Regions from separate parts of the Mesorhizobium sp. M0437 genome, predicted to be linked through region 2. Evidence: predicted binding sites of a transcription regulator. Region 2 holds the regulator's gene; the other holds the start of a gene.
The links. Region 2 encodes PhoB, which activates phosphate uptake and scavenging genes when phosphate is short. Its sites were predicted from a motif close to TGTCATNNANCTGTCAT; they were not measured.
Positions count from the first base shown of each region.

Region 1: NKI72_RS19090 (PhoX family protein) is a predicted target of PhoB. The motif match lies at 9,374-9,390, and genes of this name have one in related genera.

Region 1 covers NZ_JAMYRK010000029.1:28,204-43,928, reverse strand. Annotated here, with positions in the region: gene NKI72_RS19150 (ABC transporter permease) at 1-841, opposite strand, end outside; gene NKI72_RS19145 (ABC transporter ATP-binding protein) at 850-1,770, opposite strand; gene NKI72_RS19140 (HlyD family secretion protein) at 1,767-2,720, opposite strand; gene NKI72_RS19135 (CerR family C-terminal domain-containing protein) at 2,717-3,433, opposite strand; gene NKI72_RS19130 (CYTH domain-containing protein) at 3,521-3,994, shown strand; gene NKI72_RS19125 (CHAD domain-containing protein) at 3,991-4,932, shown strand; gene NKI72_RS19120 (C40 family peptidase) at 4,974-5,771, shown strand; gene NKI72_RS19115 (helix-turn-helix domain-containing protein) at 5,898-6,701, opposite strand; gene NKI72_RS19110 (SMP-30/gluconolactonase/LRE family protein) at 6,817-7,677, shown strand; partial or broken gene NKI72_RS19105 (sodium-independent anion transporter) at 7,693-7,941, opposite strand; gene NKI72_RS19100 (phosphatase PAP2 family protein) at 8,201-8,902, opposite strand; gene NKI72_RS19095 (hypothetical protein) at 8,917-9,255, opposite strand; gene NKI72_RS19090 (PhoX family protein) at 9,457-11,448, shown strand; gene NKI72_RS19085 (GNAT family N-acetyltransferase) at 11,550-12,230, opposite strand; gene NKI72_RS19080 (MarR family winged helix-turn-helix transcriptional regulator) at 12,227-12,718, opposite strand; gene NKI72_RS19075 (ABC transporter permease) at 12,885-13,646, opposite strand; gene NKI72_RS19070 (ABC transporter ATP-binding protein) at 13,661-14,587, opposite strand; gene NKI72_RS19065 (cytochrome ubiquinol oxidase subunit I) at 14,850-15,725, shown strand, end outside.
Region 2 covers NZ_JAMYRK010000021.1:42,721-58,445, forward strand. Annotated here, with positions in the region: gene NKI72_RS15660 (CHASE domain-containing protein) at 1-1,525, opposite strand, end outside; gene NKI72_RS15665 (ATP-binding cassette domain-containing protein) at 1,655-2,455, opposite strand; gene NKI72_RS15670 (sugar ABC transporter permease) at 2,471-3,835, opposite strand; gene xylF (D-xylose ABC transporter substrate-binding protein) at 3,977-5,017, opposite strand; gene NKI72_RS15680 (ROK family protein) at 5,303-6,547, shown strand; gene phoB (phosphate regulon transcriptional regulator PhoB) at 6,557-7,246, opposite strand; gene phoU (phosphate signaling complex protein PhoU) at 7,263-7,970, opposite strand; gene pstB (phosphate ABC transporter ATP-binding protein PstB) at 8,003-8,806, opposite strand; gene pstA (phosphate ABC transporter permease PstA) at 8,803-9,654, opposite strand; gene pstC (phosphate ABC transporter permease subunit PstC) at 9,658-10,647, opposite strand; gene pstS (phosphate ABC transporter substrate-binding protein PstS) at 10,707-11,768, opposite strand; gene NKI72_RS15715 (hypothetical protein) at 12,422-12,775, shown strand; gene NKI72_RS15720 (DUF2865 domain-containing protein) at 12,860-13,831, opposite strand; gene NKI72_RS15725 (hypothetical protein) at 14,165-14,380, shown strand; gene tolA (cell envelope integrity protein TolA) at 14,518-14,922, opposite strand; gene NKI72_RS15735 (glutathione S-transferase family protein) at 15,287-15,725, opposite strand, start outside.

The DNA of each region.
Region 1 (15,725 bases), on a different contig from region 2:
CGAGCAGCACCAGCGCCAAGACGAAGATAAGGACCGCCGTCAACAGCAGCGACATCGACCCGGTGAAGGGGATGGCAAACAGAAGCTTCGAGGCTGCCAGCACCACCAGTACCTGCACGGCGCCGACCGCCAGATAGGGCAGCACCTTGCCCAGCATTATCTCGAGCGGGCTGGACGGCATCGCCAGAAGGTTCTCCATCGTGCCGCGCTCGGTCTCGCGCGTCAGCGCGATCGAGGTCATCATCACCATCGTCATCTGCAGGATGACGCCGAGCAGGCCGGGCACGATGTTGTATTGTGAGACGGCTTCCGGATTGTAGCGCCGGTGCACCACCACCTGGAGCTGGCCCCGGGCAGCTTCGGCCGCCGTCTCCTGCATACCGCGTGCCCTGAGCAGCGCCTGATTGGCGACGGTGCCGAGCGTCGAGATGGCGCCGCTGGCGACGGCCGGGTCGGTCGCATCCGCCTCGATCAGAATCTGCGGGCTGTCGCCGCGCTCGACCCGTCGGGCAAAATCGGCGGGAATGGTGACGACGAAGGCGACGTCGCCGCGCGCCATCAGGAATTCGGCTTCGGCGGCACTTTGCGCAACATGGTCGAAGCGGTAATAGCCGGTGGTCTGCAGCGCCGAAACCATGGCCCGCGTGTAAGGATCGCTGCTCATCGTCACCAGCGCTGCCGGCAGGCTCTTCGGATCGTTGTTGATGGCATAGCCGAACAGCACCAGCTGCATCAGCGGTACGCCGAGCATCATGGCGAAGGTGATGCGGTCGCGCCGCATCTGGATGAACTCCTTGATCAGCAGCGCGCCTAGCCTGGCGAACGAAAAGATGCTGTCTATCCCATTTTTCATCCCATGTTGTCCTTCGAACCGGACATGAACTGGATGAACACATCTTCCAGGCTGGTCTCGCCGGGCGTCACCGTAACGCCCTCGTGCTCTTTCTCGACATCGGCGAGCGCTGCCTGAAGTGCCGTCCTGTCGGAGCCGACGACATGCAGCGTCGCGCCGAACGGCGCCACCTGGTCGACGCCGGGGCGGCCATGAAGTGCGGCAGCGACCTGATCGAGCCGCGGCCCTTGCAGGACGAAGGTGGTCAGCCCGGCATTCCTCACCACGTCCTCGACCGTGCCGGTGGCCAGCATCTTGCCGTAGGAGATGTAGCTGATGCGGTGGCAGCGCTCGGCTTCGTCCATGTAGTGGGTGGAGACCAGCACGGTCAGGCCGCCGCTCGCCAGCCGGTGGATCTCGTCCCAGAATTCGCGTCGCGCTTTCGGGTCGACGCCCGCCGTCGGTTCATCGAGCAGCAGCAGTTTCGGCTTGTGCATGATGCAGGCGGCCAGCGCCAGCCGCTGCTTCCAGCCGCCGGACAGGGTGCCGGCCAACTGGTTCCTGCGCGATGTCAGGCCGAGCTCCTCAAGCGTCTTAGCAACGTGCTCGTCGAGCGGCTTCAGCCGGTAGAGCCGTGCCACGAATTCGAGATTCTCGCCGATCGTGAGATCTTCGTAGAACGAGAATCTCTGCGTCATGTAGCCGACTTCGCGTTTGATCCGCAGGCTGTCGGTGCGGATGTCGAAGCCCAGAACGGTGCCTTCGCCCTCATCCGGCGTCAGCAAGCCGCACATGATGCGGATGGTCGTCGTCTTGCCCGAGCCGTTCGGCCCGAGGAAGCCGACGATCTCGCCCTCGGCCACAGCCATAGTCACATGATCGACGACGGTCTTGTCGCCGAAGCGTTTGACCAGGCCGTGCACGTCGATGACGTTCATTTTCCGATGTCCGCCAGATCGACGTCGACGATCTGCCCGGGCTGCAATGCGCTGGCGTCGCCCTCCGGCCGCGCTTCGACCAGATAGACCAGCTTTTGCCGGGTCTCGAGCGAGTAGATCACCGGCGGCGTGAATTCCGGATCCGGCGACACGTAGCTGACGCGAGCCTTCACGCCCGATCCGCAGCCGTCGCAATGGACGTTGAGCAGCGTGCCGACGTCGACCGAGGAGAACGCGCTTTCCGGCACATAGACGCTGAGCTTCACCGCGCCATCCGGCAGCATGGAGATGACCGGCGCGGTCGGCCCGGCCGTGTCGCCAGGATAGCGGATGACATCGTTGACCCGGCCGGGCGAGGGCGCCGTCAGCACGCGCTTCGACAGCCGCCATTGCGCTTGCTCCAGCGCCGACTGCGCCTGCCTGACCTGATTGTCGGCGGCCTTGATCGTCTCCGGCCGTGCCGGCAGGCCGCCGACGGCGAGATTGGCCTCCGCCTGGCCGCCCTGCGCGTTGGCCGTCTCCAGCGTCGCGGAAGCCGTGTCGTAGTCGGCCTGTGTGCCGGTGCCGCGTTTGAACAGATCGCTGGCGCGGATGTAACGGCGTTTGGCGTCGGCGGCTTGCGCCTTGGCCATGTCGAGCTGCGCCTTGAGCACCGCAATCTCTTCAGGCCGCTTGCCGACCTGCAGGTCGGCAAGTTGCGCCTGGGCCTGCGCAAGGGCCGCCTCGGCTTGTGCGATGGCGATCTTGGCGTCGGCGTTTTCCAGCGTCACCACCGGCGTGCCGGGCGCGACGCGGTCGCCGCGCTTGACCGCAATCGTCTCGACCTGCGCCACCTCGATCGGCGCGAGCAGGACGTAGTCGCCCTCGACGTAGCCGACGGCGAGCGGTGCTCCCGGCGCGCAGGCGCTGAAAAGCTGGGCGGCAAGCGGCAAAGAACAGAGCAGGCTCATGATCCACGATCCTTCCGGACAGCCAAATCGCGCCGAGCCAAAATCGCGCTGAGATTATCCGTCACCACCGCCGCGATCTTTCCGGCCTCGTCATTGCCGATCTCGCGCCAGCCCATGCGGCGCATAACCGCCTCGCGGCCGATGCGGAAATAGACGACCTGGCCAATCAGCGTGAACACGGTGAGTTTTGTGCGCTCGCTCTCGGCCGGCTCGCCCGTCGCCTGTTCCCAGATCAGGCAGAGCCGGTTATGCGCCGGTTCGAACACGCCGTCATAGATACGGTCGAGCGCCGCGGTAGGATGCGACAGCTCGCGCAGGACGAACTGTACAATCTCGCCGGCTTCCGGCCTTGCCGCGATGAAGGCGACCATCCGCTCCAGTGCGACGGCTAAATGTGCCCGCGCGGCCTCGGTGTCGGCCAATGCCGCGACCGGCGCCTGCAGATTGCCGATCGCCTGGCCGGCAACGGTCTGGATGGTGTCGACGATGTAGTCGGCCGCCGCGTTGCGGAGCCCTTCCTTGCCGCCGAAATGATAGGCGATCGAGCCGATATTGGCCTTGGCCTCCGCCGCGATCTGGCGCGTCGAGGTGCCGTCGAAACCTTGCCGTCCGAACAGTTTCAACGCCGCGCGGACAAGTGCCGCCCGCGTCATATCGGCGGCGGTCTTGGGCGCCTCATGAGGAAGGCCGCTGGCGCTGGGCGATTTGATCATGGCCACAATTTAATCAATCGAATGATTAAAGTCAAGTGCGGTCAAGCGGCTTGCCAACTCTGGCCGTGCGCGCTTTAGTGCCTGGCCATGGGCAAGGAAATCGAGCGTAAATTCCTGGTCTCAGGTGAGGAATGGCGGGCAATGGTCGAGGCGGACATTCATATCCGTCAATTCTATCTTGTCGCCGAACCCAGCCGTACGGTTCGTGTTCGCATCAGCAACGATGCGGCCGCCAAGCTGACGCTCAAGTTCGGCAGCCAGGCACGCGAGCGCGATGAATTCGAATATCCGGTACCTTTGGCGGAGGCGCAGGAGATGCAGGCCTTTGCCATCGGACATGTCATCGAGAAGACACGCCACCATGTTAAACATCGCGGCTATCGCTACGAAGTCGATGTCTTCGGCGGGACGCTTGCGGGGTTGGTGATCGCCGAGCTCGAGACGCCGGATGATATACAGGACGAAATGCTGCCACATTGGCTCGGCCGTGAAGTCACCGGCGAGCCGAGATTTTACAACGCGTCGCTCGCCCTTGGGGGGATTCCGGAGATCGTCGCATGAGCTTTCGTATCGATCCGCGCATGTCGCTGACCGGAGAGGTCAGGCGCATCCTCGCCGAGGAGATCGGCAAGGTGATCGACCATCTGAACGCGGCGCGTGACAGGCCCGAACCGGGGCTGCACAAATGCCGCAAACGGCTGAAGAACGTCCGCGCCTTGCTGCGCCTTGTCCGTTCCGGAGACGAAACATTCTGCGTGACGGAGAATCAGTGCTACCGCCAGGTGGCGGCCCTGCTTGCCGGCCCGCGCGAGGCGACCGCGCTGGTCGAAACAATCGACCGGCTGGCGGCAAGCTTTCCCGAGCAAAGTGCCGGCGATGGCCTCGGTGCCGTGCGTGACAGGCTCGTCGCGCGCCAGCATGAACTGCATGGCGGAGGAGGCCTCGATGCTGCGATAGGCGCGGCGATTTCCGCTTGCGAGGAAGGTGTCGCCCGGATCGACAAGCTCGCTCTGCCCGACAAGCCGGAGCAGGCTGCCGACGTGCTCGCCGAAGGCGCGCGCACCACTTTGCGCCGTGCCAGGAAAGCGCTGGACAAGGCGGCTTCGCGCGGCGAAGCCGATGACTTTCACGACCTGCGCAAGGCGGCCAAGACGCATGGCATGCACCTGTCGCTGCTCGGCCGGCTGTGGCCGACGCCGATCAAAACGCGGCGCAGGGCCGTCGACGAATTGGGCGAGCGGCTCGGCGAGCTGCACGATGTGTTCGTCATGCGCGCGCTTCTCGATGCCGAGGACCAGCCACTCGGTCCTGCTGAAGAGACGCGGTTGCTTGCCAAGCTGCTGAAGCGTTCGGAAAAGAGCCTGAAAAAGACCTGCCTCGCCGAGGCGGCCGAGCTTTTCGGCGACAGCCCGAAGCGCTCGACGAGGAAGTTCGCCCGTAAGGCGCGCGAAGATCTCACAGTTGCGCACGAAGACGCCGGCACGCCTGGCGTGGGCTGATCATGGTCTAACTTGCCGCCCTGTGGTAATCGCCGTCTGGCATGACCGAGCCCGGCGACACGCTTCTGGACCGACTTGGCCGCTGGCTTGCCGGCCGGCTGCAGGAGGAATCGTCCGGCTACGAGCCTTACACGCCGTCGGACGCCGAAACGTTGCGCCGCACGCTCGAGCCCGGCGACATCCTGCTCATCGAAGGCAACCAGAAGATCTCGGCGGCGATCAAATACCTCACCCAGTCGACCTGGTCGCATGCCGCCTTCTATATCGGCGATGCATTACCGGAGCCGGAGGACGGATCGGAGCGGCGGCGCCTGATCGAGGTCACGCTCGGCGATGGCTGCATCGCCGTGCCGCTGTCGCGCTATCGCAGCTACAACACCCGCATCTGCCGGGCGAGTGGCCTGGCTCCGGACGATCGCGAAGCGGTCGTCGCGTTCATGATCGGCAGGCTCGGTCTCAGATACGATCTCAGGAACATATTCGACATGCTGCGCTACTTCTTGCCGACGCCGCCGGTGCCGGTGCGCTGGCGCCGCCGCATGCTGGCTTTCGGTTCCGGCGACCCGACGCGCGCCATCTGCTCGTCGCTGATCGCCGAGGCGTATGGCCTGATCCGCTACCCGATCCTGCCGGAGATTACCCGGGCGCCTGGCCGTGCCTCGGCCCAGTCGAGCTTTTCGCGCAGGGAAATCCTGCACATCCGCCATCACTCGCTCTACACGCCGCGCGATTTCGACCTGTCGCCCTATTTCCGTATTGTCAAGCCAACGCTGGAATACGGCTTCGACTACCGGCAGATGGTCTGGGATGACAAGGTGGCGAACAAGACCGCCGAATAGCCGCTCGATCTTGTGTTTGAGCAGGGGACCCTCTGAGAACCGGTTTGCGGCCGATACTCAGGGGTAAGAAGCTCAGTCAGACTGGCTGCCGCCAACAGCCCGGACTCGGTCGTTCTGCATTTTGACCTAGGCCGGCAGACGTCGTCCGTTTGCGGCAGCCGCAACTCGATCGTCGGTCCGTGCGCCTGCGTCGCGCGGATGCGGCCCGATCGGCATGATCACTGGGAACGGCGTTGCGCCGAACGCAAACGTCCATTTGTAGCCGACCAGTCGGTCTTCAGGCGTCGTGTGCTGGTCGTGATGAGCAAGCAATTTGGCGCGCTCCGCCAATTCCTCCGCCTCGCGCCTGACCATTTCCGCCGTTTCCGGCCGCATCCGCCTGGAGAAGCTGACGAACGTCGACTCGCGCTCAAGATGGGTGATGGCCCAGCCGATGAAATTCTTGTTGGTCGTCTCGAACAGCGGCCGCAATGGCCCCTCGAAATTCCACTGGATCGGCGCCTCGATCAGCAGCCTTGCCGACAGGCCGCGACCGAGCGCGACCAGGCCGAGTTCCTCGAGCTCGCGCAGATAGAGGAACATCGAAGCCTCGCTCAGCCCTTGTGAGCGCATGATGCCTTCGGGCGTGAATTTCTCGGAAAGCATGACAAAGACGAACAGCAGTGCCGGCCGCCCGGCGAGCTTGCGCTCGATCTCCGGCGCGATCTGGTTGGCGGGTCCTGGTCCCCTGTTCATTGAGCCGAGCACGTTTTCCAACTCTACGCCGGCGGCAGTGCAGATCTCCATCAGCCGGTCGAGCTTGCAGTTGCGCTCGTGGAAGATGCGCTTCACCGTCGGCTCGGAAACACCCATCCGCTCGGCAAGGACGCGATAGGTGATGCCCTTTGCCTTAAGCGTCCGCTTCAGCGCTTCGAAGATCAGGCCGTTCATGGGATGCACCTCTTTTGCACGATTTGGTATCAGCCTTCGGTACTAGTCCTGATAGCTCTTCCCGAAAAGTATCGAAAGGCCTAGCTCTCCGCCAGTCCATTACAGGAGACTAGCCATGAAGAGCCTCTTCACCTCGATGCTTCTCGCCCTGGTCGGCATCGCCGCCGCGCCGGCAGTTCAGGCCGCTGAACTCTGGCGCACCGGCGGCCTCGAGCAGCCTGAATCGGCGCTGTTCGACGCCGCCGGCCAGCGCGTTATCGTCTCGAACATCGTCGGCAATCCCGGCGAAGCCGACGGCAACGGCTATCTGTCGATCCTGTCGATGGACGGCAAGCTAGTCACGCAACACTGGACCGACGGCATGGACGCGCCCAAGGGCATGGCGATTGTCGGCGGCAAACTCTACGTCGCCGACCTCACCCATGTGCGCGTCGTCGACCTCGCAAGCGGCAAGCTAACATCGACGATCGACGTGCCGAACGCGGTCTTTCTCAACGACATGACCGCTGATGCATCCGGCAATGTCTACGTCACGGATATGCTTGCCGATACGATCTATCGCATCGACCGCGACCGGCCCGAACTGTTCGTCAGGGATGCGGCGCTTGCTTCGCCGAATGGCATCTTCGCCGATGGCGGCCGGCTGATCGTCGCTTCCTGGGGCAAGGGCATCAAGCCCGACTTCAGCACCGCGGAGCCGGGCGGCCTGCTCTCGGTCGATCTTGCTACCAAGGCCGTTTCGCCACTGGCTGGCGCGGAAAAGTTTGCCAACCTCGATGGCGTCGTTGCCATCGGCGGCAGCATCTACGCCACCGCGTATATGACCGGCACGCTCTACCGCTACAAAGCCGGCGGCACGCCGCAAGCGGTTGCGACGTTCAAGCCGGGCAGCGCCGACATCGGCACCGACGGCAGGTCGACAATCTTCGTGCCGCTGATGAACGAGGGCGAGGTCTCAGCGTTGGGCCTCGACTAAGCCGGCGTTGCCAGCTCAAGCGGCGGGCGCGGCTCTCCTCAGCTGCGCCCGCGCATCCGTGATCGAGGCGCGTAAGTCACCAGCGGCCGCTTGACGCCGTGGTTGATCAGCATGCGGCGTATCCTGCGCTGAAGCGCCTGATATAATGAAGCGAACGCCGGCGCGGCTCGCCTTGTGGGCCGCGCCCTCGATGACATTGGCTGCCGTCGAATCGAAGAACGGCACCGCCGAACAGTCGAGGATGAAGTTCCTGCGCTGGCGCGGGCGGCGACGTCTTCCTGCACCAAGGATTGATGATCTGCCTCCAAACATGCAGCACTCTTTGCCAGCCGATGCGCTGTCATGCTACAAACCTCGGCATCGTTTGGCGGGACATCCGCTGCGATCCCGATTTCACAGGAACGACTTCAAAAGGATGAGCGGGTGAAGATATTCAAAGCGTTGGCAACCTCGACAGCCTTGCTGTCGATGGTTTTCCTGCTGGCAGGCTGCGGTCATGGCCTGATCAACAGGCTGATTTGAGTCAGGTGCCGTCGGCCCGCCCAAGCCATCGCTGCAGGAACCGTGCCGCAAGCCAGCACAGCATCGCCCAGGCAAAGCCGGCGCACCAGCCGGCCAATACGTCGGACGGCCAGTGGACGCCGAGATAGATGCGGCTGATGCCGACCACCACTGTCGTCAGCACCGCCAGCCCGAGTACATAGATCTTCGTTGTGCGCCCGGGCAAAACCCGCGCCGCCATGCTGCCCAGCGTCAAATACGTCACCGCCGACAGCATGGCGTGGCCGCTCGGAAACGAAAGCGATGCCACATCGGCGAGATGCGAGACCAGATCGGGGCGCGGCCGGTCGATGTCGAATTTCAGCACGCTTGACAGGAGCTGGCCGCCCGCTACCGCGACGAACATGAGAAGCGCCGCGCCTGGCCCGCGGATAAGGAGCAGATAGACGATCATTGCTGCCGTGATCAGCAGCAGTACGCTGGCGCTGCCGAGGCTGGTGATGTCGCGCATCGCCCCTTCCAGCCACGCCGGTCCGATCGGATTGTCGGGCTGGCCGGCCTTGCGGAAGGCAAGCAGGATTTCGGTGTCGAAGGCATGCGGCGTGGTCGCCCGCGCCAGCTCCATCAGCTCCTCGAACCCCCACAGCCCGCCGGCAATGACCAGCCCGGCCAGCAGAACCGGGAACTCCAGCCAGTTGGGCAGTCTGCTTGCAATCTTCTTCATCGGCCCGATCGCAGTTACAGCCTTTGCAGATAGGGCCCGAGCGTGATCAGCGCCACAGCTGCGATGGCAAGCACGATGCCGGTTGCCTGCAAGGCATTGACGCGTTCGCCGAAGAAGACCAGCGCCACCACATTCACCGACACCAGCTGGATCACCGCCGACAGGCTGAACGACACCGACATGCCGAATTCACGGATCAGCCTCAGCATGATCAGATTGCCCAGCGAGTAGAGCGCCAACGTCAGCACGATCTTGCCGAGGCTCGGCGCCAGCCCCCACTGTTTTGCGGCCATCGCCGCCAGCAGGAAGATCACCGTCGAGACGCAGAGCTGCCCAAGTCCCCAGAAACTCACTTTTGTTCCTCCCGATGCGGTCCCTACCGCCTGCCGCAGCTCTTGTTTCCGAAGCGCCGGTCGCGGTCAAGCGGGGCCGATGTTGGATACGAAATCGCAGGTGGCAATTTAGCCGGCATGTCATCAAACTGTGACCTGCCGGTAATACCGGATTGGCCAGGCAACACGCTCCAGCAATCCATCCAGCCAGAGGCAGGCCCTATGACCGAACATCGCACCCCTGACGCCCATTTCCGCACCAGCCTGCTCGAGGAAAACGATGGGCCAGGAGCCAATCCCACCGACAACCGCACCATGGGTGAGATCATCGCCGCGCGGTTCTCACGCCGCGGCTTCCTCAAGGGTTCGCTTGCCGTCTCGGCCATAGCCGCTACCGTCAGCCCGCTGGCGCTGATCACCGCCGACAACGCCCGCGCCGCCGAAGGCTCCGCCTTCGCTTTCGACGAGCTCGAGGCCGGCATCGACGACAAGCATCACGTCGCACCTGGCTATGACGCCGACGTGCTGCTGCGCTGGGGCGATCCGCTGTTCGCCGATTCGCCGGGATTCGATCCGACAAAACAGTCGGCGGAAGCCCAGGCCAGACAATTCGGCTACAACAACGACTATGTCGGTTATATCCCGATCGACGGCTCGGCCGAGCACGGCCTGCTGGTCGTCAATCACGAATACACCAATCCGCACCTGATGTTTCCGGGCCTCGTCACCATCGTCGATGGCAAAGCCAAGCAGGCGCCCCTCAGCAAGGAGCAAGTCGATGTCGAGATGGCCGCGCATGGCGGCACTATCGTCGAGATACGCAAGGTATCAGGCAAATGGCAGGTCGTTCGCGACGGCAAGCTCAACCGCCGCATCACCTCCAACACCGAGATCGCGCTCTCCGGCCCGGTCGCCGGCCACGACCGCGTCAAGACCAGCGCCGATCCGACCGGCACGAAGGTCATCGGCACCATCAACAATTGCGCCGGCGGCGTCACGCCGTGGGGCACCTATGTCATGGCCGAGGAGAACATCCACGGCTATTTCTCGGGCGAGCTGCCGCAGGGCCACAAGGAGGCGGCCAATTACAAGCGCCTCGGCATTCCCGAAGGTGCCTATGAATGGGCAGCGCATTACGACCGTTTCGACATCGGCAAGGAGCCGAACGAGCCGAACCGCTTCGGCTGGATCGTCGAGGTCGACGTCCAGGATGCGACTTCGGCGCCGAGGAAGCGCACCGCGATGGGCCGCTTCAAGCATGAGGGCGCCGAATCGATCGTCGCCCAGGATGGCCGTGTCGTCTTCTATCTCGGCGACGACGAGCGCTTCGACTATGTCTATAAGTTCGTCACCACAGGCAAGTTCGATCCGGACAACCGCGCCGCCAACATGGATTTGCTCGACGACGGCACCTTGCATGTCGCCAAGTTTGCCGACGACGGTTCGGTCGAATGGCTGCCGATCGTCTTCGGCCAAGGGCCGCTGACGGCGGAGAACGGCTTTGCCGGCGAGGCCGATGTGCTGATCGAGACGCGCCGCGCCGCCGACCTGCTCGGCGCCACCAAGATGGACCGCCCGGAAGACATCCAGCCCAATGCCGCCAACGGCAAGGTCTATGTCATGCTGACCAACAATTCGAAGCGCAAGGCCGACCAGGTCGACGCCGCCAACCCGCGTGCCGAAAATGCCTTTGGCCACATCATCGAGATCGTCGAGGACGGCGGTGATTTCACCGCGACAAAGGGCAGGTGGGAAATCCTGCTGAAATGCGGCGATCCCGCTGTGGCCGACGTCGGCGCCACCTTCTCGACCGCAACCACCGCCAATGGCTGGTTCGGCATGCCGGACAATTGCACGGTAGATTCGGCTGGCCGCCTCTGGGTCGCCACCGACGGCCAAGGCCCGAAAGCCACCGGCCGCACCGATGGTCTGTGGGCTGTCGATACGGAGGGGACGGCACGGGCGACATCAAAGCTGTTCTTCCGCGTGCCGATCGGCGCCGAAATGTGCGGTCCCCTGTTTGCGCCGGACGACCAGACCGCCTTCGTTGCGGTCCAGCATCCGGGCGACGGCGGCGAGGACTGGGAGGCTTTCGGCCGTCCGTCCTACTATGAGGATTTGTCGACGCGCTGGCCCGACTTCAAGCCGGACATGCCGGTGCGCCCGGCGGTCGTTGCCATCACCAGGCAAGGCGGCGGCAAGATCGCGGTCTGACACGCAGCCAGCTCTTGCAGTCTCAAGGAAGGATTTCGGCGGTACGAAATCCTTCCTTCCGATACGGGATGCATCCATGCTGCGCATCATGCGCCGACTAATCATTCGGTGCGCTGAACCACGGCCACATTCATTGTGCTTCGCAACCTGAAGCCGATGGACTCGTATAACGCTATGGCCGCGGCGTTGCTGGCATAGGCGTGGAGATAGGGAACTTCGCCGCGCGCCACTATCCGGTTTGCCACTAATAGGGACAGCAGCTTTCCTAGGCCACCGCCGCGAAATTCCGGATGTGAGCACACCCCGCTGAGTTCGGTATAGCCAGGTTGCTTCATGCGCTCGCCGGCCATTGCCGCGAGCCTGCCCTCGATTTTCACACCCCAAAAATCGCCCAGGCTCAAGGCTTCGAGCGTGAATGGGCCAGGCTTGGTGAGCAATGCCAGGGCGAGCATCTCAGCAGCATCGTCTCGGGTCAGACGATGCACGCGCGGGTCGGAGACGATCTGCAATGGCTGCTCGGCGATCATCTGAACCCCGGCTGCGGTCGAAGTCGCGGAAAGCCCCGTGGGCAGAGCAATCGCGTCCGCTTGAAGCAGGATCATACTCTCGCCCGGGGAGACAAGGTTTTCGAGCGCCCGCAGGCTTTCCGGGTCGTCCGCGCCAGTGGCGGCGAAAGGGACGATCGACGGCCGATATCGCATGGCGAGGTTGTCACCCTCCGCGAAGGCCCGATGTCGCGTCTGAAGCGCGCTCCAGATAGGGCGGTCGAGCAGATGTCTCATTGCGCGGCACCCTCAGGCTTATTTACACGACGGTCGAGAGGAGCAGCGGCGAGGCCGTCCTCGATGGCAGCCAGCTGCTCAAGAAGCGGCCCCGAAAAACCTGCGCACAAATCCGCGACCACGTTCTCGATGCAAGGCCAGACGTCGCGCTTTGCGACATCGACCAGCCGCCGGCCGTCCCGAGTAAGCGAGACGATCCTGCGCCGCTGGTCATCGGTCGACGGACTGACTTCGAGCAGTCCCAATTCGGCCAGAAGCGAGACGCTTCGCGTTACGCCTGGCTGCGCGATGCCAAGGGATTGCGCCAGTTCCCCGACCGACAGCGGACCCAGCCTGTCGAGCGCGGCCAGCAGCGGGTATTGGCTCGCCTGAACCGGGACATCCAGCCTGTCGAGCAGGCGCTGCGCCTCCGCTTGCAGTTGCTCGCCTATACGCTTCAGCCTGCTGCCCAGGCACAGAAAGCCAAGCGATCGTATGACGTCTTCCATAGGCCAATTCATCCCCATGAACACCGATAACATGATATATAACAATGCATGAAAAGCAAGATCGAGGCATTCAAGCGCGGGTTCCAGGCATCGGGCGCAGGCCTATCGCCTTCGGCAAGGAAAGGTCGATCGGTCAGGCTGCTTCGCCTGGACGAGGCCCGTTCGATCAGTTGCGCAGCCGGTAGCCGGTCCTGAAGATCCAGGCGACGATCGTTATGCAGATGAGCAGGAAGACCACCGTCATGCCGAGGCTGACGCCGACCGAAACGTCGGACTTGCCGTAGAAGCTCCAGCGGAACCCACTGACCAGGTAGACCACCGGGTTGAACAGCGTCACCGTGCGCCAGATGCCGGGCAGCATGTTGATCGAATAGAAGCTGCCGCCGAGGAAGGTCAGCGGCGTGATGATCAGCAGCGGCACCAGCTGCAGCTGCTCGAAGCTCTTCGCCCAGATGCCGATGATAAAGCCGAACAGGCTGAAGGTCACCGCCGTCAGCACCAGGAAGGCGAGCATCCAGAACGGATGCTGGATCGTCAGCGGCACGAACAGCGAGGCCGTCGCCAGGATGATCAGGCCAAGCACGATCGACTTTGTCGCCGCGCCCCCGACATAGGCGATGACGATCTCCAGATAGGACACCGGCGCGGACAGTAATTCGTAGATCGAGCCGACGAATTTCGGAAAATAGATGGCGAAAGAGGCGTTGGAGATCGATTGCGTCAGCAGCGACAGCATGATCAGCCCCGGTACGATGAAGGCGCCGTAGCTGATGCCGTCGATCTCGGTGATGCGCGAGCCGATGGCCGAACCGAAGACGACGAAATAGAGCGACGTCGAAATCACCGGCGAAACGATGCTCTGCAGCACAGTGCGAAGGGCGCGCGCCATCTCCACCCGATAGATCGCCCATACCGCATGAAGATTCATGGCCGCGCGCAGGTTCATGCCGGTTTCCTCACCAGGTTGACGAAGATCTCCTCGAGCGAGCTGTTTTCCGTATCGATGTCGCGGAACTGGATGCCGGCCGCCTCGAGCTCGCGGATCAGCGAGGCGACGCCCGGCCGTTCGCTCTGGTTGTCATAAGTATAGGTCAGCTGTCCGCCATCCGGCGAAAGCTCCAGCGCGTAGTGCGAAAAAGCATCGGGAACGGTGGCCAGGGGACTGCGCAGTTCCAGCACAAGCCGTTTGCGGCCAAGCTTGCGCATCAGCTCGGCCTTGTCCTCCACCAGCACGATCTCACCGCGGTTGATGACGCCGACGCGGTCGGCCATCGCCTCGGCTTCTTCGATGTAATGCGTGGTCAGGATGATGGTGACGCCGTCTTCGCGCAGCCGGCGCACCATCGCCCACATGTCCTGGCGCAGCTCGACGTCGACGCCTGCCGTCGGTTCGTCGAGGAACAGGATGCGCGGTTCGTGCGACAGCGCCTTGGCAATCATCAGCCGGCGCTTCATGCCGCCGGACAGCGTGATCGCCTTGGCGTCCTTCTTGTCCCAGAGCGACAGGTCGCGCAGCACCTTTTCGACGAACGCCTTGTCCGCCGGCTTGCCGAACAGGCCGCGGCTGTAGTTGACCGTCGCCCACACGCTCTCGAAGGCGTCGATGGTCAGTTCCTGCGGCACCAGCCCGATCAGACTGCGCGCGGCGCGGTAGTCGCGGTTGATGTCATGGCCGTCGACGGTGACGGAACCCGACGAGCGGTTGACGATGCCGCAGACGATCGAGATCAGCGTTGTCTTGCCGGCGCCATTCGGCCCGAGCAGCGCAAAGATCTCGCCGCGCACGATGTCGAGATTGATCTCCTTCAGCGCCTTGAAGCCGGTGGCGTAGGTCTTGGTGACCCCGGAAATCGAGATGATCGGCTGCATGGCTGAAAACGACTGCTTGAAACAGAGTTGTTGATTTAATCCGCTGAATGTCGGTCCGCAAATCCGGATGTCAATGGCGCTCCCGACAGTTCTGGACATCGAGGTTCGCCGGAATAGGCAACACCTGCCCGGTCGTCCAGCCAAATTCCACGCAAAAGCAGATTAACCGCACTGCGGCGTTCCGCCTCGCGGCGGGACGCCGCTTTGACCGTCCGGTGCATCAAGCCTATCCTTCAACAAACAAGCAGCAGCCGGAGCCGCCATGGACCCGCTCATTCTGTCGCGCATACAGTTCGGCGCGAACATCTCGTTCCACATCCTGTTCCCGGCGATCACCATCGCGCTCGGCTGGGTGCTGCTGTTCTTCAAGCTCCGCTACAACGCGACAAACGATTCCGCCTGGATGCGCGCGTATTTCACCTGGGTTAAGGTATTCGCGCTGTCCTTCGCCATGGGCGTGGTTTCCGGCGTCACCATGAGTTTTCAGTTCGGCACCAACTGGCCGGGCTATATGGAGACGGTCGGCAACATTGCCGGCCCGCTGCTGGCCTACGAAATCCTGACCGCCTTCTTCCTCGAGGCGGCGTTCCTCGGCATCATGCTGTTCGGCTTCCGCCGCGTCTCGAACCGCGTCCATACGCTGGCGACGGTGCTGGTGGCCGGCGGCACCACCTTGTCCGCCTTCTGGATCATCGCGCTCAATTCGTGGATGCAGACACCGGCCGGTTTCGAGATGCGCAATCGTGTTGCGCACGCCACCGACTGGTGGGCCGTTGTCTTCAATCCGTCCATGCCCTACCGGCTCGTTCATATGCTGCTTGCTTCGGGGCTGACCGTCTCGTTCCTGATCGCCGGCCTGTCGGCGCTGCGCTATCTCTACGGCGATCGCTCGGAATCGATGTGGAAGGCCCTGCGCACCGGCGTCTTCACCGCCGCTATCCTGATTCCCATCCAGATCTTTGCCGGCGACCAGCACGGCCTCAACACGCTGGAACACCAGCCGCAGAAGATCGCCGCCATGGAAGCCAACTGGAACACCGGTCCCAACGTGCCGTTGGTGCTGTTTGCTCTTCCCGATGAAGCGGCCAAGCAGAACAGGTTCGAGCTCACCATTCCGGATGGCGCCAGCCTCATCCTC
Region 2 (15,725 bases):
TCAGTCTGGTGCCAAAACCACTCTTTGCCGGTCTCTCAAGCTTCTTCTGACCGGCCTCGCGCCAGTTGAGAGCCAATGTCCGGGTGCCGCTACGGGCTTCGAGCGACCAGTCGACCTTCAGCGCACCGACTGAATTGCCGGCTTCGCCATGCTTCAGCGCATTCGTCGCCAGTTCGTGAAAGACGAGGCCGAGTGCCTGCGTCGTCTTTTCATCGAGAAGAATCTGCGGTCCCGACAGCAGCCCTTCAGGAAGCTCGCTGCCGAACACCTGGCCTAGCTCGATGCGCAGCAGGTCGCCGAGATCGGCTTTCTGCCAGCGTGAGCGCGTCAGCATGTCCTGGGAAGCCGCCATCGCCTGCAGCCGGGCCGAGAAAGAAGCCGAGAATTCCTGGACGTCGGTGGTGTGCGATGCTGTCTGGCGCGCGATTGCCAGCACCCGCGTGATCGAGTTCTTGATGCGATGCTTCATCTCCTGCAGCATCAGGTCTTTTTCCAGCAGGCTCTTTTCGGTCGTTTCGTGAAGCAGCGAGACCGCCTCATAGGCCCGCTCCTGATAGCGGGCCACCAGCGCGATGGCGCCCGCAAGCAGCAGTCCGAACAATCCGAGCATCACCGGGATGGCGCGCGAGGAAGGTTGCGAGAAAGCACTTGTCGGCCTGAACAGGACGACCCACGGCCGGCCGGCGACGGTGACCTTGCGGGTGACCAGCAGCCTGTCGCCGAGGCTCGAAACAGGCGGCGTTTCCGATTGGAACAGCAGGTTGTCGCTGTCCACCGTGCCGTCATAGATCTCGGTGTTGACCGGCAGCAATGGTGCCCGGCTGAGCGCAGCCTGGAACAGATCACGGGCGCGGAAGGCCGCATAAAGGAAGCCGGCAGTCGAGGATCTCGTCGCGTTCACGGCGTCCGGCGCGGTTTCGACATTGAGCCGGACGAAGACGAGGAACCCGGTAAAGGTCTGCGCGGCACCCGTATCCTTGCCGAACTGCACGAGCCCGCTGGCGTGCTGCTGGTCGTCGGCCATCGCCTTTTCGATCGCCTCGCGCCGCGCCGGCCCGGTGAACATGTCGTAGCCGATGCTGGATTTGTTGGACGGATCCAGCGGTTCGAACAGCACGATGGGCGTACGCCACGGTAAGTTCGTGTCGGGATAGATCGGATGGCTTGCGCCGTGATCGTGCAGGATGTCGCGCTCGACCGCCGCCTCGTTGCCAGTTTTCGCCAGGCGGAGGAAACCGATGCCGCGCAGGCCGGCGAAATTATTGTCGACGTCGAGCGCGTTGAAGAAAGCCTTGAACTCGCCCTGCGAGATACCGCCATTGCGTGCGTCGAACAGCGCCCGGGTCGAACGCAGCAGCGACAGGTCCAGGTCGATGCGGCTTTCGATCCGGTTAAGCGCGTCGTCTGCCGTCGCCTCGAATTTAATGCGGGCCGCCTCCTGGGTGGCAAAATAGGCAAAACCCGCCATCGTCAGGCTGATCAGCGCGACGGCGATAAAAGCGACGGTCGGAAAAAGCTTCTTCAATTGCTGATACGTCCCGTGGACGGTTCGGCATCTTTATGGGCAAGTCCTGACGCCAACACAATGGCGAGGCCAAAGCATGGTGACGGCTGGCACATTTTGGCGGCGTGTGATTAGCCGGCTAATTCTCGTTCATGCGGCGATCTTCAGCGCGCCCGGCCCCGGAATGGCGCGGGGTGGGCACTTGCCGAGGATGATCATGCCGAGCACCTCGTCCTGGGTGACGTCGGTTGTGCGCGCCGTTCCGACAACCCGACCGTTCTTCATGACGCAGACACGGTCGGCAAGCTCGAACACGTCGTGAATATCATGGCTGATCAGGAAGATGCCGATGCCGTCGGCCTTGAGCTGCCTGACCAGTTCGCCGACCTGCGCCGTCTCTTGCGGCCCGAGTGCAGCCGTCGGCTCGTCCATGATCAGGATGCGAGCATTGAACAGGATGGCGCGGGCGATCGCCACCGACTGCCGCTGGCCGCCCGAAAGCTTTACCACCGGCTCCTTGAAGCGTTGGAAACGCGGATTGAGCCTGCCCATCACTTTGCGCGCCTCGGCCTCCATGGCGACGTCGTCGAGCGTTCCCCAGCCGGTCATCAGCTCGCGGCCGAGAAACAGGTTGGCGGCCGCATCGACATTGTCGGCCAGCGCCAGCGTCTGGTAGATCGTCTCGATGCCGTACTTCTTGGCGTCGCGGGGATTGGAGATCGAAGCCTCCTCGCCGTTGACCAAAATCTGGCCCGCATCGCGCTTGTAGGCGCCGGACAGGATTTTTATCAACGTCGATTTGCCGGCACCGTTGTGACCGAGCAAAGCCATCACCTCGCCCGGGAAAAGGTCGACAGAGGCATCGTCGACGGCGCGAATGCCGCCGAAAGCGATGGAGATGTTGCGCATGTCGATCAGCGGCGTGCCCGTGGGAGCGGTTTTGTCTGCCATGATCGTTCCTCCTCCCTACACACGTTTGCGATAGACGGTATCGAGCCACACCGCGAGCACCAGCACGGCGCCGACAACGATGCTCTGCAGCGGTGAATCGATGCCGAGCAGCACCATGCCGGACTGCAGCGACTGCATCAAAAGCGCGCCGAGCATGGCGCCGAGCACTGTGCCGGAGCCGCCGGCGAGCGACGTGCCGCCGATCACCGCCGCCGCGATGACCAGCAGCTCGTCCAACGTGCCCAGCGCATTGGTCGACGAGTTCTGCCTGGCTGACGAGATCGCCGCGGCGATCGTCGCCAGCACGCCCATGATCATGAACACCTTCATGGTCACCCAGCGCGTGTTGATACCGGCAAGGTTGGCTGCTTCCGGATTGCCGCCGATGGCGAAGACATAGCGGCCGAAACGGGTACGCTTGGCGATGAAGGTCATGATCAGCCCTACGGCTACAGCCATCAGCACGGGTATGGCGATGCCATGGGCGATGAACAGCCCGCCTTCGGGAACCGTTATATTGTTGGCCGCCGCATATCTGTTCACGATGCCGACCGGCCAAGGATAGGAATTGGCAAGCCATATGGCGCCCATGATGGCAGCGCAGGTGAGGACACCGAGGAACGTCTCGGCCCAGATCGGGCGCAACGGAAAGCGGAACCGCTTGCGCTGCACCCGCCCGTTGAGCAGCATGAACACAACCGCTAGGCACGCGACAATTCCGACGATCCAGCTCCATCGCGCGCCGATCGAACCCGCCGGCCCGCCCCCCATCAGCTGGAAAGTGGCATCAAGCGGCGCAATCGTCTGACCGCTGGCGACCCACCATGCGGCACCCCGCCAGACCAGAAGGCCGCCCAGCGTCACGATGAAGGCCGGCACCTCGAGATAAGCGATGATGTATCCCTGGAACGCTCCGATCAGAAGGCCAAGCGCCAGGCCGATGGCCAGTGCCAGGATCCAGATCCAGGGATTGCCTAATTGCAGACCGATCATTCGCACCAGGAAATGCACCTGCGCAAAGCCCATGACCACGCCGATCAGACCTTCGGCGGAACCGACCGACAGGTCGATATTGCGCATGACGATAACCAGCACCATTCCGGCGGCCATTATGGCCACGGCGGAAGTCTGCACCGACAGGTTCCAGAGATTGCGTGGCGTCAGGAAGGTCCGGCTGTCGAAGTCGAACGGATTGACGCCGAGCCGTACGCTGGAAATGACATGCAGGCCGACCCAGATGACCAGCAGCGCGCCGACCATGCCGAGCATGCGCGTGTCGAGTTCGGTTGCCTTGAGAAATCGGGCAACGATGCCGAGCTCGGATTCCCGTGCCCGGTCTGCCGTGCTGTCGACCGGCGTGTTGGACGTGGTGTCGGTCATGATGTTTCTCCCGCCGGGTTGCCGTCTGCCGCGGATGCCGGAAGCAGCCTAGAAGTTATCCGCCGGAAGCGGAAAAACAACTCTTGTTGAAAAACGCCGCGGCGAGCGGCCGCGGCGTTCGGACTTCTCGGAAACGTCGGCTCAGTTGCAGACTGCAACAGTGCCAGCCGTCACGCCGGCGCAGACCTCTTCTTTCTTGATCCAGCCGGCGTCGATGACGACGTTGAGGTTGTCCTTGGTGATGGCGACCGGGGTCAGGAACAGCGACTTGACGGTATTGCCGCCGGGCGTGGTGAAATCCTTCACGCCGGCAATGTCGGTCATCTGCTTGCCGTCGGCCAGCTGCGAGGCGATCTCGGCGGCATTCTTGCCGAGCTCGCGCGCATCCTTCCACACCGACACGGTCTGTGTGCCGAGCGCGATGCGGTTCAGCGCGGCGTGGTCGCCGTCCTGGCCCGAAACCGGAACCGATCCGGCCAGCCCTTGCGCTGTCAGCGCGGCGACGACGCCGCCGGCAGTGCCGTCATTGGCCGCGACCACGGCATCGACCTTGTTGTCGTTGGCGGTCAGGAACTGTTCCATGTTCTTCTGAGCGTTGGCCGGCAGCCAGCCGTCGGTATAGGCCTCGCCGACATTCTTGATCTTGCCGCTGTCTATTGCCGCCTTCAGCACCTCCATCGAACCGGCAAACAGGAAATCGGCATTCGGATCGGAACCCGAACCCTTGATGAAGACATAGTTGCCTTCCGGCTTCACCTTGAAGACTTCCCGGGCCTGCATGCGGCCGACTTCCTTGTTGTCGAAGGTCAGGTAAAAGACGTCCTTGTTCTCGATCAGCCGGTCGTAGCCGACAACCGGAATACCTTCGTCCAGCGCCTTTTGCACGGCCGGCCCGATGGCCGAGGCGTCCTGCGCCAGGATGATCAGTGCGTTGGCGCCCTGCGAGATCAGGCTCTCGACGTCGGTGAGCTGCTTGCCGGGGTTGGACTGTGCGTCGGCGGAAATATACTTGTCGCCTGCGGCCTCGATGGCCGCCTTCATTGCGGCCTCGTCGGTCTTCCAGCGCTCTTCCTGGAAGTTCGACCAGGAAACGCCGATGACCTTGTCTTTAGCCTGCGCCACCGACGCCAGCGCCAGCGTCATGGCGACACCCGCCAGAATGGCGGTCGTGAATTTCTTCATCATATCCTCCCTGCGCCGCGTACGGCGTGACCAATTGGCTCAAAGACCAGCTTAGAAGCTCTAATTTTTTCGAGCCTCGAAAAAATACTGGTCCGATCTCCGGCTGCTGTCAACATCGATTCTGATGGATTTTGATGACTCTGCGAGTTTTTTCGAGCGTCGGAATAAACGATGACAGCGCCACCTGCATCTGACACTATTTGCCTCATCCGACACTATTTGTCGGACATTACCGACGGCTTCCGGTTCATGAGCGGCCGCGGCAACCGGGAGGAAAGCAAAACAATGTCGGTCGGAATCCGCCATGACGATTTGCGCCGGCGCAACCGGGCGATGGTGATCTCGGCGGTGCGCCGGGCCGGCCAGCCATCGCGTACTGAGATCGCAGCTACCACCGGCCTCAGTCATTCGACCATATCGGCGATTTCTTCCGACCTGATACGGGAAGGCATCCTCGCCGAGAGCAAGCCAAGTGAGCCCGTTTCGTTGAAACGCGGTCGTCCGCAAGTCGGCCTCGCCCTCAACCCGGAAGCGGCGGCGGTGCTGACCGTGGTGTTGTCGCTGAATTTCCTTTCGGCCGCCATTATCGACTACACGGGACAGGTGGTCGCCGAGGAACAGCGCCGGCTGGACACGCTGACTATGCCGCGCGACGAGCTGATCCGTGAATGCATGGCCATCGTCCGGCGCCGGCTGCAGGATCCAGATCTTGACGTCCGCAGTGTCGCCCGCATCGCCCTGGCGATTCAGGGCATTACCGACTCCCCTGCACGCGCCATGCTGTGGTCGCCGATCACGCCGCAGACCGACATCGCCTTTGCCGACATGCTGGAGGACGAATTCGGCATCCCGGCAACGGTGGAGAACGACTGCAACATGATGGCGGTGGCTTTGCGCTGGCGCAATCCGGATCGCTATCGCGATGACTTCATCGCCATCCTGCTTTCGCATGGCATCGGCATGGGGCTGGTGCTGAAGGGCGAACTGTTCACCGGGACGCATTCCTCGGGCGGCGAATTTGGCCACATGATCCATCGTCCGGGCGGCGCGCTCTGCCGTTGCGGGCGGCGCGGCTGCATCGAGGCGTATGCCGGCAACTACGCCATCTGGCGCAACGCCAGGCAGATGAGCGAAGACAGCGAACCGGTCGCCGACGTCAGCGACGCCGACATGCGCGCACTGGCGGCCCGGGCGCGCGAGAAAGATGGGCCGGAACGCGAGGCCTACCGCAAGGCCGGCGAAGCGCTGGGTTTCGGTCTCGGCTCGCTGTTCGCGCTGATCGATCCGGCACCGGTCGCGATGGTCGGCGCCAGTGCCGCCGCCTTCGATCTGATCGAGCCGGCCTTGCGGAAGGCAATCGCCCAGACCGCCGGCGGCCAGCATTCAGGCTCGATCTCCTTCGATACAGAGCCGAACGAATTGCCTCTGATCCGCGAAGGCTGCGCGATGCGGGCGTTAAGCTTCGTCGACCAGGAGATTTTCGCGCCGGGCGCGCAAATGAGGCCCAGCGTCAGAAAGAACGTAGCCTGACCAGGCGGGTCAATCTTCCCTGATCGCATAGCCGGCGCCGCGGATGGTGCGGATGACATCCGGCATCCGGCCGTTGTTGACGGCTTTGCGCAGCCGCCCGACATGCACGTCGACGGTGCGTTCGTCGATGTAGATTGTCTCCCCCCAGACATTATCGAGTAACTGGCTGCGCGAGAAGACACGGCCCGGATGCCGCATCATGAACTCGAGCAGCCGGAATTCGGTCGGCCCGAGCCTGATTTCGCTCTTCTTGCGATAGACCCTGTGCGATTCGCGATCGAGCACGATGTCGCCGACCTTCAGCACGCTGGACAGCACTTCCGGCTTGGCGCGCCGCAGCAGCGCCTTGACCCTGGCCATGAATTCCGGTGTCGAAAACGGCTTGACCAGATAGTCGTCGGCGCCGGTCGAAAGACCGCGCACCCGGTCGCTCTCCTCGCCGCGCGCGGTCAGCATGATGATCGGCAGCCGCTCGGTTTCGGGGCGCACCCGCAACCGACGACAGAGCTCGATGCCGGAAACCGCTGGTATCATCCAGTCGAGCACCAAAAGGTCGGGCACATTCTCCTGCAAACGGATCTCGGCTTCGTCGCCGCGTGTCACCACCTCGACCTGGTAGCCTTCGGATTCGAGATTGTAGCGGAGCAGCACACCCAACGGCTCCTCGTCCTCCACCACCATTATGCGTGGTGCGATCATCGGCTGGGCACCCCCATCATGTCACCGGTGCGGACATTGTCGTTTCGTCCTGCTTCGGACGATTGACCGGCAATTGCTCGCCGGTCAGCACATAATACGCATTTTCGGCGATGTTGGTGACATGGTCGCCGATCCGCTCCAGATTCTTGGCGCAGAACAGCAGGTGCGTGCAAGCGGTGATGTTGCGCGGATCTTCCATCATGTAGGTCAACAGCTCGCGGAACACGGACGTGTATTTAACGTCGATGCGCTCGTCGGCGGCACGAAGCTTGGCCAACGCGGCCGCATCGCCTGCAGCATATTCCTCGATGACACCCTGCACCTGGATGAGAACCAGCTGCGCCATCGCGTCGATGGAATGCGACAGGTCCCGCGGCGTGGCGCTGAGGCCGACCGCACTCACGCGCTTGGCGATATTCTTGGCAAGGTCGCCGATGCGTTCGAGGTCGCCCGCCATGCGGATCGCTCCGACCACATGGCGAAGATCGTGGGCCATCGGCTGGCGTTTGGCGATCAGGGTGATGGCGCGGTCGTCCAGTTCGCGTTGACGCGCATCCATGATGGCGTCGTCGGAAACGACGCGTTGCGCCAGCACGTTGTCGGAATTCAACAGCGCCTTGGTTGCCCCGCCGACCATCGAACCGGCGAGGTCGGCCATGTCGCGGATCAGCTTGCTGATCTGCTCGAGATCCTCGTCGAAAGAAGCGACTGTGTGTTCGCCCATGGTCCTGTCCTCATATGCATGATCGGAACGGCTCAGCCGAAGCGGCCAGTGATGTAGTCCTGCGTGCGCTTCTCGCGGGGCGACGTGAATATCTTCTCGGTCCGGTCGAACTCGACCAGTTCACCCAGATACATGAACGCCGTCTGGCGCGACACGCGCGCCGCCTGCTGCATGTTGTGGGTGACGATGACGATCGTGTAGTCGGCTTGCAATTCGTCGATCAGTTCCTCGATCTTGGCAGTCGACAGCGGGTCGAGCGCCGAAGCCGGTTCGTCGAGCAGAATGACTTCCGGCTTCACCGCCACGGTGCGGGCGATACAGAGCCGCTGCTGCTGGCCGCCGGACAGGCTCAAGCCGCTGGCGTTGAGCTTGTCCTTGACCTCGCTCCACAGCGCGGCGCGCTTCAACGCCTGTTCGACGCGGCCGTCCATCTCGGACTTGCCGAGGTTCTCGTAGAGCCTGACGCCGAAGGCGATGTTCTCGTAGATCGACATCGGGAACGGCGTCGGCTTCTGGAACACCATGCCGATCTTGGTCCTGAGGAGGTTGAGATCCTGCGACCGGTCGAGAATGTTCTTGCCGTCGAGCAGCACCTGGCCCTCGGCCGTCTGTTTTGGGTAGAGCTCATAGATGCGGTTGAACACACGCAGCAGCGTCGATTTCCCGCAGCCCGAAGGGCCGATGAAGGCCGTGACGCTGCGCTCGGGCAGCGACAGGCTGATGTCCTTCAGCGCCTTGCTCTGGCCGTAGTAGAAGTTGAGGTTCTTGACCTCGATCTTCGTCTTCTCGGCGACCGTTTCGGCCATCGTCATGTCTGGGGACAACATCTGTGTCATCTGTCCTCTCTGCGTCCGGTAAGGCTGCGGGCGAGGATGCTCAAGCCCAGAACCGTCAGGGTGATTATGAGTGCGCCGGTCCACGCCAGTTGCTGCCATTCCTCGTAAGGGCTGAGAGCGAACTGGAAGATGGTCACCGGCAGGCTGGCCATCGGCGCGTTGATATTGCTGCTCCAGAACTGGTTGTTGAGCGCGGTGAAGAGCAGCGGCGCCGTCTCGCCGGAAATGCGTGCTATCGCCAGCAATATGCCGGTGACGATGCCGGACAATGCGGCGCGGTAGGCGACCGAACGGATCACCACCCAGCGTGGCGCGCCGATCGCGGCACCGGCTTCACGCAACGCGTTCGGCACCAGGTTGAGCATGTCTTCAGTGGTGCGCACGACCACCGGAATGACCAGGATGGCAAGCGCAACGGCGCCGGCAATGGCCGAGAAATGTCCCATTGGCCGCACCATCAGCTCATAGACAAACAAGCCTATGATGATCGACGGCGCCGACAACAGGATGTCGTTGATGAAGCGGACGACGGTGGTGATGCGCGAAAAGCGTCCATACTCGGCCATGTAGGTTCCCGCCAGCACGCCGATCGGCGTGCCGACGACAACGGCGATGATCGTCATCAGCAGGCTGCCCGTGATGGCATTGAGCAAGCCGCCGGCCTCGCCCGGTGGTGGCGTCATCTCGGTGAAGACCGCGAGCGAAAGCCCGGCTGTGCCCTTATAGACCAACGCGCCGAGAATGAGCGCCAGCCAGGCAAGCCCGATGCCGGCGGCGACGACGCAAAGCGCCATCATCACCGAATTCCTGGCTTTGCGGCGGCTGTGGAGCGATGAGGATGTCGACATCGGTCAGGCTCCCGTACGGGCGTCGATCCGCATCAGCATATAGCGGGCGGCGGCGAGGATCAGGAAGGTGATGACGAAGAGGATCAGGCCGAGCGAAACCAGCGAGGAGGTGTAGAGGTCGCCGTCGGCCTCGGTGAATTCATTGGCGATGGTCGCCGAGATCGTCGTGCCCGGCGCGAACAGGGAGGCACTGATGCGATGTGCGTTGCCGATGACGAAAGTCACCGCCATGGTTTCGCCGAGTGCCCGGCCGAGGCCAAGCATGACGCCGCCCATGATACCGATGCGGGTATAGGGAATGACCACGCGCCGGGTCACTTCCCAGGTCGTGCAACCGATGCCATAGGCCGATTCCTTCAGCACCGCCGGCACCGTATCGAAGACGTCCTTGGTGATCGAGGTGATGAAGGGCAGCACCATGATGGCGAGGATCAGCGCCGAGGTCAGAAGGCCGATGCCGTAAGGAGGGCCGGCGAAAAGGCTGGATAGTCCCGGCACGCCGTGGAAGATGTTGATGATGAAGGGCTGTATCGTCGTCTGCAGGAACGGCGCGAACACGAACAGGCCCCAGATGCCGTAGATGATCGAAGGAATGCCGGCCAACAGCTCGACCGCTATGCCGATAGGACGCCTGAGCGGGCGCGGGCAGAGCTCGGTGAGAAAGATTGCAATGCCGATGCCGATCGGAACCGCGATCAGGATGGCAATGGCCGCCGTCACCAGCGTGCCGTAGATCGGCGCCAGTGCGCCAAATTTTTCCGTAACGGGATTCCAGCTCTCAGTCGTCAGGAAAGAAAAACCGAACGACGACAGCGCCTGCCATGAGCCGGCAAACAGCGAGATGGCGACACCGCCGAGGATGACCAGCACAAGAATTGCGGAAGCGCGGGTGAGTCCGCGGAATATGGCATCTGTGAGCGCGAAGCGCCGCACCGTAGCTTCCCTGGCCCGGGCTGCTGCAGATGATGGCACGGCATCGGAAGCGATGGTCATTGGGTCCTCGCGATTAAAGGCAACAGGGAGGGCGCCATCGACGCCCTCCCTGGAGGAGATTACATAGCCGAGTAGAGCGGCTTGCCGTCGTCGCCGACGACTTCCTTGGCCCACATGGCCTTGACGCTCTCAACCACCTTGTCGGGCATCGGAACGTAGTCCAGCTCGCCGGCCATCTCGTCGCCCTTGTCGTATGCCCAGGCGAAGAATTTGAGCGCTTCGCCGGTGGTCGCGGCATCATCCGGCTTCTTGTAGAGCAGGATCCACGTTGCCGCCGTCATCGGCCAGGACTCGGCGCCCGGCTCGTTGGCGAGGATGACGCCATAGCCCGGCTGCGAGCTCCAGTCGGCATTGGCCGCTGCCGCCGAGAACCCCGCCGCGGTGGGCTCGACCTTCTTGCCGTCCTTGTTGATCATATCGGTGTGGGTGAGCTTGTTCTGCTTGGCGTAGGCATATTCGACATAACCGATCGCGCCGCCGGTCTGGGAGACGTTGTTGGCAACGCCCTCATTGCCCTTGGCGCCGATGCCGACCGGCCATTCCACGGCCTTGTCGACGCCGACCTTTTCTTTCCAGACCGCGCTGACGTCGCCGAGGTAATAGGTGAAGTTGAACGTCGTGCCCGAACCATCGGAACGGTGAACGACCGCGATCGCCTGCGAAGGCAGCTTGACGTCGGGATTGAGCTTCTTGATCGCTTCGTCATCCCAGCTCGTGATCTTGCCGAGGAAGATGTCGGCCAGCGTCGGGCCGTCGAGAACCAACTCGCCCGGCTTGATGCCTTCGAGATTGACGACGGGAACGATGCCGCCCATCACCATCGGGAACTGAGCCAGTCCGGTCGCTTCAAGCTCGTCGCCCTTGAGCGGCGCATCCGAAGCGCCGAAGGTAACGGTCTTGGCCTTGATCTGCTTGATGCCGCCGCCGGAACCGATCGACTGGTAGTTAAGGCCAACGCCGGTGTCTTTCTTGTAGGTGTCGGCCCACTTCGCATAGATCGGGTAGGGGAAGGTGGCGCCGGCGCCGGAGATGTCCGCGGCGAGCGCGGCGGACAGGGTGAGGGTGGTCGTCGCCGCAGCCATTGCAATCGCAACGGCCGCCGAGCGGATGAAATGTCTCATGTGGCCTGCTCCTGTTCGGAATATGGTCTCTCGGCGCCATTCCTCCGGCGCCCGCTGAGGCCAATAGCCCCCGATTATTACAGTCGCATGACAGTTTCATGTCGCTCCGGTAACGACGTCCAGCCGGGTTAAGAAGGAGCGGCCGCGGGCTTTTGTCGGCATGGGCCGCGGTTTGCCGCTGGAATCAGCAGCTTGCGTGAATTCCGGCCGGCATCGTCTGCTCGGCGATCGCAGCCACCGGCTTTAAAAGAAAAAAGCCGGACGGGAGCGCGTTGCATGCAGCCAGAACGTGTCATGGCCGCGCCATCGCCGAAACAGGTCCGTTGGGGTAAATCTGACCCTGTTTCTTGCCGGCGGTCGCTGCTCCCGCCCGTAACTGGAGGAGCGGAACTTCGAATATCCCATTGTCGCCACTGAGCGCGGCTTTGGTATGGTGCGATCGCACCATGGCCTTACGCTGGAAGCGTTGACGAATCGCAAGGTTCTAACTCGCGCTGGACCTCCATCCGCGCCCGACCCGGCGCTCGATCTTCGAGCAACGCCTTCCACTGGAAGTGCGACGACTCTACTTCACGGTATCTACTCCCTTCGCCCTATTCCGCCGGTTGTCGGTTAGGCCGAAGCAGCGTTATAAGCTTGCAGGGGTATTGCTGATGTCTCGACGGATTCTGCCTGTCTTCCTGTGCCTGGCGCTGCCTCTGGGAAGCGGCTGCGCGCGCAGCTATGACGGCACCGTCATCATTCCCAAGCCGCTCGATGTTCGCCGTTTCTGGGACAGGCCTTCGCCGCAGGCGCAAGCCGAACAGTCGCAACTGGAGACCGACGTCTTTCCAGTGGCGCCGCAACCGCCGAAAAGGCCGGCGGTGCGCAGGAGCGCGGCTTCCGTTGCAGCGCCTCGGAGGAGGGTCACCAACAACCCGCCCATGCTGTCGCCGGAGCCGACGAAGCCGCTAACTTGCAAGAATGTCAGCGAGCCCGGCAAACGGGCCCGCATGGTCTGCGAATAGCCAACCGTCCGTCGGTTGATGCGCACGGCTCCAGGCCTTGAAGCGGCTATCCGGCCAGCCGTCTCGGAACATCGCCCGCCTTGGTCAGTCCGCTGGGAAGAAGGCCGGCCCGACCACTCTCACCGGCCGCGCGCCGATCGCTCTTTCGATCGACTGATGCTGGGCAGCCCCCTGCACTTCGGCAGCCTGCGTTTTTGCCTCTGCCGGAGCGGCACCGGCGGTTTCGATCCCGGATTCAGGAATTTCCGCGACGACGCCAAGATCCGGCTTTGCCGTCGGCAACGGTATGATGGCGTTGGTCATGTTGGCCGGTGTCACGGTTCGTGCCCTGAGCTCGGCGACGCGCCGGTAATAGCGCTTGACGTCGCAGGCCTTGAAGTTCGCGTCGTCGCGGTACCGGAACGCGGCAGGTAGCTCCACATAGGGTTTTCCCGACTCGAGCGCGACCATCTCCTCGGTCTCGCGAGTGGCGTCGCTCAGCGTATAGAGGTCGACGCCGGCATCGTCGCAGATGTAGCGACACTGATCGACCGTTTCCCTCTGATCGTCGCTCTTGGCGAACTGCGATTTTGGCGCGGGGAAGAAATATCCGTCCGACAAGCGAACGCAAAACAGCATCCGATTGCCGCCAATTGTTGTGCCTGCGGACTGGGCCTTGGGTGCCGTGCGTTGCTGCGCCGGCTGTTTCTTGGCAGCGGGGGCGGCGCAGCCCAGCGCGACAAACCTGGCCTTCAGTCCGGACGTGTCCCTGCTCGAATTCGACAGTCTGGCGATCTGCCGTTGCACCTCCGCCTTGCTGCTGACCAGGTCGGCGCAGGGATTGAAGAAGAAGCCGGCGGTTTTCGCTGCGCATCTGCGTTGTCTCTCAAGCTTTTGAATCGCGGCGAGTTGCCGGCGCAGTTGGGCAAGCTCGGGGCTGGTCCCGCCGCTGCGCCCCGCCGAAAGCAATTGGCTCCTGATGGCACCGCAGCTATCCGCGTAGGAGAAGGATGTGCCGAGCGCAACGGCTATTGCCGACACCAGCATCAGAATCGTGAGGGGCCAGAAGCGTGTCATTGGAACGACCATTATCCTTGTTGCACCGAGAACAGGATTTCTTTGTCGACTATGGATAAGTACTAGCTAAATCAGTTTTTCCTAATTGAAGTAGATCAAACCGCCACCAGAGACTTTAGCTCTAGTGTATTAGATCCACTCGTGTAAATTCAATATTACATTTTTATTTCAAGATTAAGACGAACCGGCAGCAACGCCGGCGGACGCCCGCCACGGCGAAGTTTGATGCGCGCGGCGGGTTCGGCATCGCGATCAATCCGGCGTTACCGGCCGGCCGTCGCTGAAACCTTAGCCCTGGGATCGGCGTTGAGCGGCCAAAGGAGGAGACCGCAAATGTCGATCCACTTCACTGTCGCGGACCTGACCAGGAATCTGTTCCATTCACTTTGGTTGGACCATGAACGCGCACCGAGGCCACTCGACCACGAGCAGAGGCTTTTGCTGGAGTGCTATCTCGCCGGCCAGATACCGGAATCGGCTTGGAGCGACTATGTCTTCGAGGTGCCGGAACTGGCGCGACATGTCGAGGCGAGACGAAGGCGCCACTAAAGCGCATCGCGGTCGACCGGGCGTCATGCGACGCGCTTAGGTTCTTGTCTAATGCATGTCGTTGTCGCAAAACCGCTGCACGCTTTTGCGCGACATGCATTAGGTCCCGAAAAGTGGAATCCGGTTGTCGGAAAAGATCAAGGCGAAGCCTTCACTCGCGGTGCAGCCTGTTCTTGTTTGGGCGAGTTGAATTGCAGAGTGAACACCTTGCCCGGGATGCCTTCAGCCAGCGCCGGTGAAAAGCTCAACGGCAGGCAATGGTCCACGGCCGCGACCGCCGCGTCGACAAAAGCTTGGCGCGTCTTCTCCTCGCCGGCGACGCGGATGGCGGTCGGCTTGGGCCGGCCGATCAGCGTGCCATCGCGCCTGAAGCTGAAGCTCAGGGTGACGGTGGAATTCCCGGCATTCGCCGGAGGGGTCCAGCACGCCTGGATGGCAGCCCCGACCTCGGGCATGGTGTTGAGCGTCGCTGCATTCGATTGACCGGCTGCACCCGCCAGCATGGCGCCTGCAATCACCATCATTCCAGCAATGCTTTTCATGACAGGGCCTCTGTCCTTGAACCGCCATCGAGGACGGGACTACTTCGATGGTAGGGCCCACATCGGCGATGGCAAGATGCCGGCAACGCGCTTCATCAGCCATTCAGGCGTCGTGAAGCGCCGTCAGCCGCAAACTTCGGCAGGGCTGCAATAAGCAAAGGCCGGCGAGCAGCCGACCTTTGCTTTCCATCCGCGCCAGTACATCCGTGGTCGCAAGCTGGAGGTGGATACCAGTAGAAAGGGTTTCGGTTAACGAAACCTTAAGCTCCCCACATCGTGCAAACAGGGGAGAGTAAGAAAGAATTACCTCAGATCACTACCGGCTCCCGCAGAACGTGCGGACGATCGCCGGCCTGCACGTGCCTCAGGCGTTGGCCTGCGACCGCACATAGGCGATATAGTCGCGCACGTCGCTGGCCGGCTCGGCATAGGCCTTGCCGAGCTTCTTCTCGATCGCCGCCATATAGTCTTTTGCCCATTGGGGCAGCGCGTAGTCGATGACGGCGAGGAATTCGAGCGTCGCCGCCAGGCGGATGTCGGCGATCGACGGGTTCTTGCCGCCGATGAACGGCTTGCCGTTCCTGAAGAAGCTATGAAACACCTCCAGCGGCTCGGCTATCGCTTCTATAGCGGCCTTCTGGGCTTCCGACTTCTTGTCGGGATGAGCGTCGCTGTGGCCGACCTCGCCGGCATATTGCGGGAAATTCAGTACAGGATATGTGGCGCGCGCCACATAGGGGTAGAGCGTGCCGATCAGGTAGAACATGGCGCTGTCGATCATTGCCCGCTTGGCCGGCGCCTTG